Regions from separate parts of the Clostridioides sp. LIBA-6822 genome, predicted to be linked through region 1. Evidence: riboswitches for the same ligand, from Rfam matches in the RefSeq annotation. Region 1 holds a riboswitch; the other holds the start of a gene.

Region 1 (8,288 bases):
TTTAATGATAGTGGTATCCCTTTAGGTGTATCTATATTTATAGTATCAATCTTATTTTTTGTCATCAACATGTACACAGCAGCCTTAGATGCACCTGTTGCACATGAACCTGTAGTATATCCTCTTCGATATTTTTTACCATCTATATACACATATTCTTCCATACACATACCTACATAGTATATAATATAGCATTTACTATTGCTGCTGCTAAATTACTACCACCTTTTCTGCCTTTAGAAATTATATATGGTATATCTGTTTTTTCAACTTCGTCTTTTGATTCTTGTGCCCCTACAAAACCTACAGGAACACCTATAACTGCATCTAAATCTAATCTTCCTTCTGATTTCATCTCCATAACTTTATATAAAGCTGTTGGTGCATTTCCTAAAACAAATATCTTTCTTCCCTCTTCTTTAGCTGCAATCTCTACTGCTGCCATGGAACGAGTAATCCCTTTCTCTTTAGCTAATTTTGCAGTTTCTTCGTCTGCTACTAAACATTTATATTTACATCCTAATGCTTCTAGCTTTCTTTTATTTATCCCACTAAGAGCCATATTTGTATCAGTATAAATACTCGCATTATTTTTTAATGCATCTATTATACTATCTACTGCTTCTTCTGATATTTTTAATATGTCTAAGTAATCAAAATCTGCAGTAGTATGTATAGCTCTCTTTATTATTTTTTCTTCGATAGTATTCTTAAATCTATAATCTGGTCTAATCTCATCTATTATCTCTTGTATTAATTCAAAACTTTTTTCTTCTATTTTCATAGGATTCTTTATGTATTGCATTCTATTTCCCCCTTAATTCCTCCATTTATTATGTTCAACGTATAAATCTTATTATAAACAGAATTTATATTAGATTCACATAAAACATTTATTATATTTTTATCATCCATAAACTTATCAATTAAAATACCTATTACTGTACCACTGTGAGCAATGTTTACTCCATATGCTCCACATTTTTCAGCTATTTTTATGATTTCATTTAAGTACTCTTTTTTTTCTATATTTTCATTTGCTAAACTACTCAAAGTACAAGCCTCTCCAACTAGAGATAAGTTATCATTTTTCAATCCTTCTTCTAAAAGAGTAAATGACTTTTTTATGATTTCCCTATTTTCTATTTTTAAGGTATTATAATCTTTCCTCAGCCTAATTTTCATAGTATCTAGTACTTTATTGGGCTCAAGTATTATAACTTTTGCATTACTTATATTTCCTAGGTATTTTATAACAGTTCCATTTAGAGGATTAAATATGCTATTTTTGTCTATAAATATAGAATCTGTTGGCTCTATTTCTGCTGCTAATTTACAAATCTCTTCACTACTCAAGTCTTTATCTATCAATGATAATGTTGCCTTTATAGTAGCTCCTATATCGGCAGTCGAACTTGCCATCCCTTTTCCAATAGGTATTTTACTATCTATATTCAAAGAAATATTTTTAGTATCTTTTTTAGGTAAATTAAACTTTTCAAATACCTTCTCAATTGCCAATCTTGACTTATATCTACCCAAATTTATATCTACTAATTTTTCTTCAATATACACTTTGGAATACATATCTATTGCATATGAGCATAAATATTCTTCATCATCAATTATCCCTTGTACAAACTCTCCACAAGATGCTGGGCATATTCCATAAGATTTCATTTTAATCACCCAATAAACTTTTTATATTTTCTATAAGAATTTTATTATCCTCATGAGATTTTATAGCTACTCTTATAAAACTATCATCTAATCCTACAAAGTTAGATGCATCTCTAACCAATAGATTTCCTTGCTTAAACAAATCTTTTTTCAATTCTCTAGATATTTTTTTATAAATTTTTATCAAAATAAAATTAGCATCTGTATCATAGACTTTTATATTTTTTACGTTTCTCAACTCTTGTAACATGTATTTTCTTTCTTTTATGTAATATTCTTTACTCTTTCTAATATACTCTTTATCTTCAAAAATAAAATCAGATAGTATGTCTGCAAAAGAATTTATAGTCCATGGCTCTTTGTATTCATAAATTTTGTCCATAATGTTAGTATTGCTTGTAATACCATATCCTAACCTTAAGCCAGGCATACCAAAAAACTTAGTCACAGCTTTAATGATGAATATGTTTTTGTTTGATTCTATATATTTTACTAAGCTATACTCATTTTCATCTTCAACAAATTCCATAAAAGTTTCATCAACTATTAATAGCTTTTCGTGTTGACCTAATAAGTAAACAAGTTCCTTTAAGTCTTGAACATTCCCACTAGGATTATTAGGATTACATATAAATAAGCTGTCAAATTTTTCAATGTTCTTTTTTATTATATCTATATCAAGTTTAAAATTATTTTCCGAATCTAACTCTAATTCTATAATATCTAGATTGTTTAACTTAGCACTTCTTCTATATTCTGAAAATGTAGGATTTATTATAGCTAATCTTTTTTTAATACTCCTCATAAGCAAATAAATCACTTCTGTAGCACCATTTCCAGGTATTATAAAGTTTGGATTTATATCTATATATTTTGATATATTTCCTCTCAAGTTTGTATAGTTTATATCTGGATAATTCCTACACTCTTTTAATCCTCTTAAAATGTATCTTTCTAAATTTGGTAATACATTTGGATTTATATTTGAACTAAAATCTATTATTTCTTTTGGGTCTTTCCCATATAATTTTGCCATTTCATCTACATTGGCACCATGCCCTAAATCCTTCATCTATGTCCCCCTTAAGTTAGCAAACCATAATTTATATAATTAAGTTAATTAAAATCGCCCTACATAACATATATACTAGTGTAAATACTAATATAGATACAAAGGAAGATGCATACATAATTTTATTCGTTTTAATTATATCCTCTTTATCTATCTCCCTAAGCTTATCCCCTATTGTTGGCTTATATACTTTTTCTCCAAAATAAAAATTGGTACCTCCCAGTTGTATTCCTAAAGCACCAGACACTGCCCCCTCTGAAAAAGCACAATTTGGACTTTTATGATTCTTTCTATCTCTAATGGATATTTTAAAACAATTTCTATAGTTGTAACGTAAAAAGAAACTGCCAATTGTCATAAGAATAACAGATATTCTAGCTGGTATATAATTGGCTATATCATCAATCTTAGCAGAAGCAAAACCAATATCTTTATATTTCTCATTTTTATATCCAACAGTTGAATCTAATGTATTTATAGCTTTATACGCCATAGCAAGTGGTGCTCCTCCAATAAATGCATAAAACATAGGTGCAATTATACCATCTACAGTATTTTCTGCAACAGTTTCTACAGTCGCCCTTATTATCTCAGACTCACTTAAATTAGTAGTATCTCTACCTACTATATAAGATAACTGAGTTCTAGATTTCTCTATATCTCCAGTTTTTAATACATTATAAATTTTTAATGCTTCATCTTTTAAACATTTTGTAGCTAGTGTTGTATAAATTAGAAAACTATTTACTGCAACACTCAATACTACATTAAAACTAAATAACTTCACTATAGCATAGGTTATTAAATACGTTATTCCAACAGTGATAAACCATAATATAAATCCGCCAAATTTTAATTGTTTATCACTCTTAAAGACCTTCCTTATTATACCTTGAGTAAAATTTATAAGCTTACCAATAAACCTCACTGGATGAGGAAAAGAATATGGGTCTCCTACAATTAAATCTGTCACATACCCTATATAAATAGATAAAATATTCATTTACTTATTTCCTTTATTCAAAAAATTTTCTATACAATTTAAATTATTATAAAAATGAGTATGAAGATATGTAGCTAAAGTGTTTCCTTTACTATAACCACCATCCCACTCTTCTACTATGTTTCCATCTCTTTCTTTTTTCATTGAATATGCACACTTCTCATCACTCTCAAATATTGAATGATGAAACTCATGTCCTTTAATCGTCTCTCCCTTTTTAGATAAAAGAGTATTTTCTTTAGCTACACCAATACAGTATCCAAATCTCTTTAAAGAAGATGTCATCTTACTAATTCCACTAAATATACCAACCATATTAAATTCTTGTTCTTCTTGATTCAATAGTTTCTCACCTAGGTACATCAGTCCTCCACATTCTGCATAAATAGGTATATTGTTATTATGTGCTTCTAATATAGAGGTTCTCATCGACTCATTTGCTTCTAGTTCTTTTCCAAATATTTCTGGAAAACCTCCTCCAATATAAATATAATCTGAAGTTGGCACTGATGTATCTTCAAGAGGGCTAAAATAATTTACTTCTAATCCAAGTTCTTCTAAAAGCTCTATGTTTTCTTTATAATAAAAATTGAATGCCTTATCATATGCTATAGCTATTGATTTATTATTAACATGCTTTTTTATTCCATTATTCTCTATCAAAGTTTGAAAATCGAAATCACTCTCAAACTCATCACTTTCCGAGATTTCGATTATTCTATCAATATCTATATAACTTTCAATTTCATCAGCTAAAGTATAAAATTTTTCTCTTAGAGATTTCATCTCTACACTAGGAACCAATCCTAAATGTCTAGATTCTAAAGAAAATTTACTATTTGGAGGAAAATATCCCAATACTTCAACATTGCAATATTTCTCTATAGAACTCTTAATTATTTGATAATGGCTATTAGTCTTAACATTATTTACTATGACACCTTTTATATTTACATCTTTATCTAATTCCTTATATCCTAGTACCATAGCAGCACTAGATGCTGCCATAGATTTTCCATTTATAACTAATATAACAGGTGATTTTAACACTTTCGAAGTATGTGAACTTGTACAGTTATCTAAATCTATTCCAAAACCATCATACAACCCCATAACACCTTCTATTACTGAAATATCTGCATCCTTTGAGGACTTATTTACTATATACTTTATTTTTTCGTCATCTAACATATAAGAATCTAGATTTCTGGAATGTCTTCCAGTTATAAAAGTGTGGTATGAAGGGTCTATATAATCTGGCCCTACTTTATATGGCTGTACTTTCATATTTCTCTTGACTAAAGCTTGCATTATCCCTAATGATATTGTCGTCTTACCTACTCCACTACTAGTACCTGCAATTAAAATTTTTTTCATAATACACCTCCTACCTAAATTATAAATACAGAATCATTATTATTTCATAATCTCATATATTTTTTCTATATCTAAATGCTCTCTCAAAAAATCAGCCAATTTATCATATTCTTTATCTTTAAATTCATCAAAAGAGTTTACCTTGCTTTCTAATTCTTGTAGACCTTTTTTCATTCTTATATTATTTAAAATTTTCCTTGTAAAACTTATTTCATCGAAAATTCCATGAAGATAAGTTCCGATTACATTCCCATCTTTATTTATGCTTCCTTCAGTATAATTCACTTCTTCATCCAGTTTTTTTGTTATCAGGTCCAAGCTTCTTACACCATTACCTCGATTTGTAATACCCATATGGATTTCATAACCTTTGACTTTCTTACCTTTAAGGCCATTCATATATTCACCAGTACATTCAACAATAGTAGCTTCTACCTGTGTTGTAGTTTTTTCTTTCTCAAATATTGTTTCTGTATCTAAGAGACCTATACCATCAACTTCTTCAATTTCACTTTCAACATGGTAAGGGTCTTTTAATTTTTTACCTAGCATTTGATATCCACCACATATACCAAATATCAATTTACCCTGACTATATAAATTTTTAATTTGTGACTCAAGACCACTTTTTCTTATATATGTTAAATCATCTATAGTACTTTTAGTTCCAGGTATTATTACCATATCGGGATTTCCTAAAGATTCCCCATAATCTACATACCTAATACTTACATCTTCTTGCGTCTCAAATATATTGAAATCTGTAAAGTTAGACATATGTGGAGTTCTAATTATTTCTATGTGTATATCGCTTTTATTCATTTTTTTCTTGAATCTAGTAGTCACACTATCTTCATCTTCTATTTTTATATCTGTATAAGGAACTACACCTATAACTGGTACTTTTATGATGTCCTCTAACATCTTTACTCCATCTTGTAAAAGCTCTTTTTTGCCTCTAAATTTATTAATTATTACTCCTTTTACTCTTTTTTTCTCATCTTCACTTAATAAAAGCATTGTTCCTACCAGTGATGCAAATACTCCACCTCTATCAATATCTCCAACTATTATTACAGGTGCATCCGCTATTTCTGCCATACCCATATTAGAGATATCTCTATCTTTTAAATTTATCTCTGCATTACTACCTGCACCTTCCATAACCACAATATCATAGGTTGAATTCAAGCTATCAAAGGTATCCTTCAATACATCTACCAATTCCAGTTTATAATCATGATATTGAGAAGATGGCATTTCCCCTATAACCTTCCCTCTTACAATAACTTGACTTTTGTTATTTCCAGAAGGTTTTAATAAAATCGGATTCATATCAGCTATTGGCTCTATTTTCGCCGCTTCTGCTTGAAACACTTGTGCTCTTCCCATTTCTAATCCTTCTTTAGTTATAAAAGAATTTAAAGCCATATTCTGAGATTTAAAAGGAGCAACAGTATAACCATCTTGTTTAAATATTCTACACAACCCTGCTACTAAGATACTTTTACCTACATTAGATGCTGTTCCTTGTAGCATTATTTTTTTCCCCACTTTCTAATCCCTCCTTTTTAAAATTTACTAAAACACAAATAAAAAAAGTCCTAATGCTTCTAAAGATAGGACTTTTATACGTATTAATTAAAAATCTTTCACCCCGAAGACCTCTTGTTTTAAATTAAATTAGGCAGGTATCCTGGCTTAACTTCATCCTACTTCTATAACCTTCCCATCAAATTGACAGTGGTATTTATAGTTTCGTTGGTTTCACAGTAGCGGGGGCTGCAAAGGCATCTAACCTTTTTCCCTTTTAACATATAATTAAGAACCTAATTTTAATCTAATATTCTATTTTCATTGATATTCTTACAGACATATATTATAATACTTAATTTCAATTAAATTATATAAAATCTGTAAAATTCATTTTATCTACTACAGTAAATCCACAATTAACTTCTAAAACCGTAATAGATGCATTATCAATTTTAAAGTTCCAATGATATTTATAACTACCAGAAATCAAATGTGTTATTATATTTCTTATTGTTCCTGCATGAGAACATATAAGTATTGTTTTTATATCTGAATGACTATCATTTTCTAAAATTATATTATCAATCTCTTTTGCCACTCTTTTATAAGAGTCTATAAGACTTTCTCCACTTGGATATCTATAGTTGTTACCTTCTTCTATCATTTTTTCGAATTCTTTGGGATATTTGACTTTAATTTCCTCAAAAGTTATTCCTTCAAAATCACCAAAACTAATTTCTCTTAGAGTTTCTTTTTCTTCTATTTCTATTAACTTTAATCTTGATATTTTTTCTATTGTATCCTTAGTACGTGAAGATGGCGTCGTGTAAATTCTGTCTATATTTTCATGACTTAGATATTTAGTAATTTTATTTATTTGCAATTTACCTTCTTCACTAATACAACTATTTATGTGACCTGATAATCTTCCTTTTTTATTATCATTTGTCAATGCATGTCTTATTAATATTAATCTTATCATATTATCACCACTTTTTAGTTTTAAAAAAACATAAAAATTAACAAATATATATAAATCAAATATACAAGTTCTGAAAGTTCTATTCCACAACCTAATATATCTCCTGTTACTCCATCAATCTTTTTATAAATATGTTTTTTGAATAATATTATAAATATAAAAACTACTATAGCTGAACCTAATATTTTAATCAACACTATATTAGGTAATAAGAATATAAATTTAGTAATAAGAATAACTATTAAAAATGTGTATATTATAGCTGTCATTAACATACTTGTAGTCAATTTTCCTATAAATAAATTTCCCATTCCTTTTTCTCTTGGTGTCACAGTTTTATATGTCAATAACATTACTCCTAATCTTGCAATCATTGGCATAAATATTATAATCCATAATGAGTTGTTACTTATTATATTGTATATGAATCCAACCTTTAATAAAAGTACAAACATAATTGCTAAAAGTGAATTTGTGCCCAATCTTGAATCTTTCATTATTTCAAGCATTTTTTCTTTATCTCTATAACTGTATATTGCATCAAATGTATCTCCTAATCCATCTATATGGAGACCTCCAGTAATTAAAACACCAGCTAAAGTTATTATTATAGAAGCTATAAATGGCTCAAATAATAG
Region 2 (8,288 bases), 670 kb from region 1:
TACATTTGTTTGTCTGCAAATAAGATAATCATCTTGTGAGATAGTTTTAAATTTTTCTTTTCCACATCTAATAATTCCATAATTATAGATTAAGTTATCTTTTTGTTCTTCAAAAACAATTTTTCCTTTATGAATTAACACTACATAATCTGCAATTTTTTCTATATCTGATGTGATATGAGATGAAAAGAAAATGGAGTGTTCCTCATCTTGGATGAACTCTAAAAATAAATCCAAGATTTCATCTCGGCTAACAGGGTCAAGCCCAGTTGTTGCTTCATCTAGAATTAGAAGCTTTGGTTTATGAGCGATGGCACATATAATAGATAGTTTCATTTTCATTCCTTTAGAAAATGAGCCAATAGGTTTTTTAAATGGGAGATTGAATTTTTCTAGATAATGTTTATAAAGCGTATCATCCCATGATGTATATATGCCAGAGAGGATTTTTCCAATATGTTTTGCAGTAAAAATCTCATGAAAATTACACTCATCAAAGACAATACCGATATCATTTTTAATTGAATCTGTTGTATTGTCTACTCCAAATATTTCAATTTTTCCAGCGTCTTTTTCAAATTCATTTAATATCAAGTTGATTGTTGTACTTTTTCCAGCTCCATTTTCACCAATAAAACCAACAATTCTACCTTTTGGAACCCGAAATGAAATATTTTTTAATGAAAAATCATCAAAATCTTTATATAAGTTTTGAACTAAAACATTATTATTTTCCATAGTTTCACATCTCCTTAATCTTCATAGAATAATTTTAGAATATTTGTCATTTGCTCATAAGATATACCATGTGTACGACCAATTTCTGAAACTTTTTGTAATAATTCTTCTGCTATTCTTAACTGCTCTTCTTGAATGAACTCTTTATTTTGACTAGAAACAAAACTACCTTTACCAGAGACAGTTTCAATAAATCCATCACGAGTTAAATCCTCATATGCCCGTTGAACAGTAATTACACTTATATGTAAATCTTTTGCTAGACTTCTCATAGATGGGAGCATCTCACCAGCAGATAACGTTCCATTCATTATAAGATTTTTAATCTGTAAACATATTTGTTCATATATAGGTTTATCACTACTGTTGCTAATGATTATTTCCATTTAATCCTCCTATACTGTACTTACTGTACTTATTGGTTAAGTACAGTATAGGCTTATAAATAAGTATTGTCAAGATAATAAATATAAAAGAGAGAATAATGCAATAATTGATATATTGGTCAATATATTGTGTATTTTTCACAGATACAGTATGGTTGTCCATCATAAGATATATCTATAAAGTTCAGTATATGACTATTGAAATAAGCTATAACCTGACAATTTTCAATTATTTCCGTAAAAAAATCTATAAGATATATCTACAGGTAATTTTTTCTTTAAAATAGAGAAAGAGGTATCATTAATTTATAAAATCGATTTTAGCTTATATCCTTTTATGCTAAAATGGTGTTAAGAAATGAAACAAATACTATTTATATAAAAGGGGTAAGAATATGGATATAATAGATAATCTAAGGGTACAAGGGGTAGATGAGAAACTTATTGAAGATGTACTGTATTTTAGACGTTATTATGCTCTAGAGAAAAATTTAGAATACAGGGTAACAAAGTCTAAAACTTATTTTTATGGAAGAGATATTTTGTCTATGTGTATAGCAGCTATTTTAGAAGAAGAAAATATATTATTATCAGGACCAAAGGCAACAGGAAAAAACTTACTTGCTGATAATTTGGGTGAGATATTTAATAGACCCCAATGGAATACATCATTTCATATAAATACAGACAGTTCCACACTTATAGGTACAGATACTTTTATAGATAATGAAGTTAAACTTAGAAGGGGTTCAGTCTATGAATGTGCCATCAATGGGGGCTTTGGTGTATTTGATGAAATTAACATGGCAAAGAATGATGCTATAGTTGTGGTACATTCAGCTTTAGATTATAGAAGATTGATTGATGTTCCTGGATATGAAAGAGTCAACCTACATCCAGCAACAAGATTTATTGGAACTATGAATTATGAATATGCAGGAACAAAAGAACTTAATGAAGCACTAGTATCTAGATTTATGGTAATAGATATTCCTCCTATAGAAGAAGACAAGTTAATGATGATTTTAAAAAATGAATTTTCAGATGCTAATGAAGAAAAATTAATGCATTTCGCAGGAATATTTTTAGATTTACAATTGAAGTCTCAAAATGGTGAAATATCTAGTAAAGCTATTGACTTACGTGGTCTTATGGCATCTCTTAAGGCTATAAGAAGAGGCTTGAAACCAACTCTTGCAATTAATATGGGGATTACAGGAAAGACTTTCGATATATATGAAAAAGAAATGGTTGGAGATGTAATTAAAACTAGAATACCTAATAAATGGGAGAGTACAGATGTATTTCCAATAAGTCATATTTAATATAGGTGAGATTATGAAATGGATATATGATGATTATGAATTTGAAAATAGAGCTAATAACTTATCTTGGACAATAGCTGGTGATTACAATGAGAATATAGACATATCAGAAAAAGATTACTCATCAAAAGAAATAGGTCTATATTTTGCAATAATTGCAGGAGCTAGAAGAAAGTATGTAGATTGGGATATAGTTAAAAAATATCTTACAAATAGAATTAGAAAAGGATATGACAAAGATATTATATTGGGTCTAATTCAAGTTATATTAAATACAATAGTTGAAGAAAAAGCCATTAAAGATAGGCCAGGAATAGAAGATATAAGAAGAAATGCTTATAAAGATATTGTTTCACGTTTTACCAAAATACACAACGACAATATTATGGATAAAATTAAATATGCATTTGTACTTTATAATATGGACAAGCATCCAGCATTAGACAGTTTGACTAGAAGAATAGTTAATGACATAAGGAATGTAGATACAAATCAAGATATTATGGCGATTTTAAAAGCATTAGATGTTATATATTTAACTTATTTTGAATATATATTAAATGGAGAAGAAAGTAGTTCTACATATGATGAAAATAATGTAAAAGATGTTGAAGTAAACTTTGATACATTTGCTGACTTTATGTATGAAGAACTTTATAGTGAAGAAGAAGAAAATATTATTGAAAGTGATATAGATTCTATATCTTCATCTATGCTTGTAGAAGGAGTGGGAGATTTTGAAGATTCTCAATCTAGTAATTCAGCAGATAGAGTTATATATGTTGATGAAGAGACTGCAAATAAAATATATTCAAAGATAGAACATTATTATGGAAAAACTTATTTGAGTAAAGGTGAAATTAAGAAGATTGAAACACAAAACTGTAGAAATGTTCATGAAGGGTGTAGAATCCACTTTACGGATGGAGTTCTTAGAAGTGAGTGTAATAATGTATTCCAACTAAAATATGTAACAAGACAAAAAGAAAATAATTTAGGAAAATTTAGAGAACATGCTAGAATGTATAGACAGCAGATAAAAAGATTAAAAGAAAGTTTAGCTAGAATTTTAATAGAAGAAAATGCTAAAACTAGAGTGTACTCTGATTGTGGCACTATATTAGCAAATAGAGCTTGGAGAGTGGGTAGAAGTAATAATAATAAAATATTTTATAAAGATATAGAAAATGAAAAAGGGAAATATGTTATTGATATATTATTGGATGCAAGTGGTTCTCAAAGTAGAAATCAAGGAAATGTAGCAATTCAGGCTTATATAATAGCAAATGCTCTAACAGAAGTTGGTATACCAAATAGAGTTATGGGATTCTCTAGTTTTTTAGACTATACAATATTAAAAAGATTTAAAGATTATGATGATAGTTTAAAAAATAGTGAAAATATCTTTGAATACTTTTGTGCGGGTAATAATAGAGATGGTTTAGCTATAAAATCCATATGTAGTGGTCTAATAAATAGAGATGAAGAAAATAAAATTTTGATAGTTCTTAGTGATGGAAGACCAAATGATGTAAAGATAGGAAAAAATAGTGAGAGAACCTTAAGAGGAGAAAAAGCTTATAGAGGTATAATTGGTTTGAGAGATACAGCAAATGAAGTAAGAAAGGCTAGAAAACAAAATATATTGGTATTAGGAGTATTTACAGGGAAAGAATCAGAGCTTGAAGCTGAAAGATTAATATATGGAAATGATTTTATATATTCAAAAGATATAACTAGATTTTCTGATGTGGTTTCAATGTATTTGAAGAAGATAATTAGAAATTAATTAAAGTTGTAAAAAATAATTTATATACATAAAAATATAAAAACAAATAAAATCTGTAAAAAATGTAGAAATTTTCACAGAAAAGGTATACAATGATTTATATAGAAAATGATTTAAGAATAATTTAAAAATTAAATATATAATATTATAGGTTCTTCAAGCAAGATTAATAGGGAAAAAGGTTAAATTCCTTTACAGCCCCCGCTACTGTGATGCAGACGAAACTTTTGTTAGCCACTATGATGATATATTTTTATATTTCATGGGAAGGAAGAGGAGTAGGAAGAAGCTAAGTCAGGAGACCTGCCTAAAATATTAAAGTAATTTCTTCGGGGATGGAGAAAGTTTCTTATAATAATTATACAGATATGTTTATTTTATGTGTTTGTATTTGGATTGTCAAAAATTAGAAGCCTAACCATCGAGTTAGGCTTTTTTATTTTTAAAATAAATCAGACATGTATTATTTATATTTTAATTATTAGAAAAGGGAGAGAGGGGATAGTAAAATGAAACAAAATATCAAATTAGGGGTTATAGCTGCACTTATGTTAATCATTTTAACTCCAGTTACATCAAATGCAATGCACATAATGGAAGGGTACTTACCAGTAAAATGGTCTATAGCATGGGGCGTTATATTTATACCATTTTTCTTAGTAGGACTAAAATCGATAGGAAAAATAGTAAAGCAAGACCCTAAAAAGAAAGTATTATTAGCACTATGTGGAGCATTTGTATTTGTGTTGTCAGCACTAAAAATACCTTCAGTAACAGGAAGTTGTTCACATCCTACTGGAGTAGGTCTTGGAGCAATAATGTTTGGACCAAGTGTAATGTTTGTTCTTGGAACTATAGTTTTAATATTCCAAGCATTACTATTAGCGCATGGAGGAATAACTACTTTAGGAGCTAATGCTTTTTCAATGGCTATTATAGGACCAATTATATCATTCTTAATATTTAAAGCATTAAAGAAAAAAGACGGAAATAATGCAATACCAGTATTTCTTGCAGCAGCAATAGGAGATTTGGCTACATATACGATAACTTCGATACAGTTAGCACTGGCTTTTCCAGACCCATCAGGTGGAGTGATGGCTTCAGCAATTAAGTTTTTAGGAATTTTCTTTATGACTCAAATACCAATAGCAATAGCAGAAGGTATACTTACTGTAATTGTATATAACTTAGTTACAGAAAATGGAGAAAAAAGCATACTAGAAAATAATGATAAAGGAGTTAAAGCTAATGAGTGCTAAAACAAAAACGAAAACTAATATATTACTACTTTTATTAGTAGTGGCTCTTATTATATTCCCATTACTTGTTAACTCAGGTGCTGAATATGGAGGAGCAGATGGTGAAGCTGAAAGTGAAATTACTAAAATAAATCCAGATTATGAACCATGGTTTAGTAGTCCATATGAGCCACCAAGTGGAGAAATAGAAAGTTTATTATTCTCTGCACAAGCGGCATTAGGTGCAGGTGTAATAGGATACATATTAGGTGTTCAAAAAGGAAAGAGAAGTTAATTATGCTTATAATTGATAAATATGCATATACAAATAGATTAAGTAAAGTAAATCCAAATAAAAAAGTAGCCATAGGAGTAATCTTTCTGATTGCTTCTATGGTAATAAAAAATATATTTGTTTTAAGTGGAATTATGATTTTAATGAGTATTTTAGTTGTTTGTGTGGCTGGAATAGATTTAAAGAATTATTTAAAATTACTCAGAATACCAATGTACTTTTTATTTCTTAGTATAGGAATAACTCTTGTAAATATATCTTTTAATAAGGCAGACTTATTATACAGTTTTAAAATTTTTAGTTTCAATGTAGGAATATCAAAAGCATCTATTGACATGTCTATTCACGTGTTATTTAGAGCTATGTCTTGTTTGACTTGTGTGTATTTTTGTATACTTACAACACCTTTTAATCAATTAATATTCTTCTTTAAAAAAATGCATTTGCCTGATACTTTTGTTGAATTATCAATGTTAATATATAGGTTTATATTCATATTTTTAGAGGAATTCTCAGAAATATATAAATCACAAGAACTAAGATTTGGGTACATAAATTTAAAAACTTCATATAAATCCTTAGGAATTCTTGGAAGTATGCTGTACAAAAGACTTATGACAAGGTATGATGATATGTGCATATCATTAGACATAAAATTGTATGATGGTAAATTTCACATAGTAGGGGATAATGATGTTTAAAATAAATAATTTAACTTATCAATATGAAAAGAATGCTAATGCATTATTAAACATTAATATGGATTTCTCAAAGGGAAATGTTATAGGTATAATAGGTTCAAATGGTTCAGGAAAATCAACATTATTTATGAATTTAATGGGTATATTAAAACCTACATCTGGAGAAATTCTTTTTAAAGAAGAAAAATTAAAATATGATAAAAAAAGTTTGTATAATCTTAGAAAAAATGTGGGTATTGTCTTTCAAGACCCAGAAAAACAAATTTTCTATTCAAAAGTATACGACGATATAGCATTTGCAATGAGAAATATTGGTATAGATGAAAAAACAATTAAAGAGAGAATAAACAAAGCTCTAGTAGCTGTTAATGGAATAGATTTTATAGATAGACCAGTACATTTTTTAAGTTATGGTCAGAAAAAAAGGGTAGCAATAGCATCAGTTATAGCAATGGAAAATGAAATTATATTGCTTGATGAGCCTACAGCTGGTTTAGACCCAGTAAGTACTAGGTCTATTGTAGATATAATAAAGGGATTGAATAAAGATAATATAAAAATAGTAATATCCAGTCATGATATGAATCTAATGTATGAAATATGCGATTACATATATGTATTGGATAAGGGGATTTTAATTGATGAAGGAAAAGCAGAAGACGTATTTGTAAATGAAAATAACATTATACAAGCTGGCTTAGAATCCCCATGGTTAGTAAAGATACATAAAAATATGAATCTACCTTTATTTAAGAAAGAAGAAGATTTGTATAAGTACTGGAAAGAAAGAGAACTTAATACAAACAAATAATTAAGCCCTAAACCTATTTTAAAAAAATAGATTTATATATAATAACCCTTAACCTAGACCCCTTAAAGGTGCCTTATGATTCCCCAAATCATAAGGTTATTTTTTTTATTAAGTAGTAAAATAAATTATGTGGAAAAGTGTTATTTAATTGTAATATATTGGAAATAATCTATTAGTATAATACATAATTATAATTTGAAGTAATTCATATTTTAGATTAAAATATATTTATGGCTGTTAACAGGAGGAGAAATATGAATTTAGATACATTAAATCCTGCTCAAAGAGAAGCAGTAGAAAAGACTGAGGGTCCAGTACTTATACTGGCTGGAGCTGGTTCAGGTAAAACTAAGGTATTAACAACAAGAATGGCATATCTTATAGAAGATAAAGGTGTACAACCACCAAATATATTAGCTATAACATTTACAAACAAAGCTGCAAATGAAATGAGAGAGAGAGTTGAACAAAATATAGGCTCTGAAACTAAGGAAATGTGGATAAGTACATTCCATTCTTGTTGTGTTCGTATACTAAGAAAAGACATAAATAAGATTGGTTACAACAGGAGTTTTGTAATTTATGATGCTGCGGACCAAGTTACATTGGTTAAAGACTGTCTTAAAGAATTAAATTTAAGTGATAAGGTGTTTGAGCCAAAAGCAGTTATAAGTGCCATTTCAGGAGCAAAAGACAAGCTTTATACTCCAAAACAGTTTAAAGATATCAACATGGCAGATAATAGAATGAGTAAGATTGCAGACATTTATGCATTATATCAAGACCGTTTAAAAAGAAATAGTGCACTTGATTTTGATGATTTAATACTTAAAACTGTAGAGCTTTTTAAGGCTAATGAAGAAGTGCTTGCATATTATAGAAGTAGATTTAGATACATAATGGTAGATGAGTATCAAGATACAAGTAAAGCTCAGTATGAGCTGATAAAATTATTAGCAAGAGAACATCAAAATATTTGCGTTGTTGGAGATGATGACCAAA

What was found. A riboswitch is a leader RNA that binds a small molecule or an ion and turns the genes downstream of it on or off. The one in region 1 is predicted to bind cobalamin.
Region 2: another riboswitch for cobalamin. It lies ahead of ACTG48_RS02260 (energy-coupling factor ABC transporter permease); the one in region 1 lies ahead of ACTG48_RS19305 (cobyric acid synthase).

The regions. Positions count from the first base shown of each region.
Region 1 is NZ_CP196995.1:4,067,330-4,075,617, forward strand. It holds gene cbiD (cobalt-precorrin-5B (C(1))-methyltransferase CbiD) at 1-164, opposite strand, end outside; gene ACTG48_RS19280 (cobalt-precorrin-8 methylmutase) at 173-805, opposite strand; gene ACTG48_RS19285 (GHMP family kinase ATP-binding protein) at 793-1,680, opposite strand; gene ACTG48_RS19290 (pyridoxal phosphate-dependent aminotransferase) at 1,682-2,752, opposite strand; gene cbiB (adenosylcobinamide-phosphate synthase CbiB) at 2,784-3,755, opposite strand; gene ACTG48_RS19300 (cobyrinic acid a,c-diamide synthase CobB) at 3,756-5,132, opposite strand; gene ACTG48_RS19305 (cobyric acid synthase) at 5,172-6,686, opposite strand; cobalamin riboswitch at 6,802-6,980, opposite strand; gene ACTG48_RS19310 (histidine phosphatase family protein) at 7,036-7,650, opposite strand; gene cobS (adenosylcobinamide-GDP ribazoletransferase) at 7,671-8,288, opposite strand, start outside.
Region 2 is NZ_CP196995.1:393,908-402,195, forward strand. It holds gene ACTG48_RS02240 (ABC transporter ATP-binding protein) at 1-738, opposite strand, end outside; gene ACTG48_RS02245 (GntR family transcriptional regulator) at 753-1,124, opposite strand; gene ACTG48_RS02250 (AAA family ATPase) at 1,520-2,449, shown strand; gene ACTG48_RS02255 (vWA domain-containing protein) at 2,463-4,238, shown strand; cobalamin riboswitch at 4,371-4,563, shown strand; gene ACTG48_RS02260 (energy-coupling factor ABC transporter permease) at 4,748-5,500, shown strand; gene ACTG48_RS02265 (energy-coupling factor ABC transporter substrate-binding protein) at 5,490-5,774, shown strand; gene cbiQ (cobalt ECF transporter T component CbiQ) at 5,777-6,475, shown strand; gene ACTG48_RS02275 (energy-coupling factor ABC transporter ATP-binding protein) at 6,468-7,286, shown strand; gene ACTG48_RS02280 (DUF3553 domain-containing protein) at 7,541-8,288, shown strand, end outside.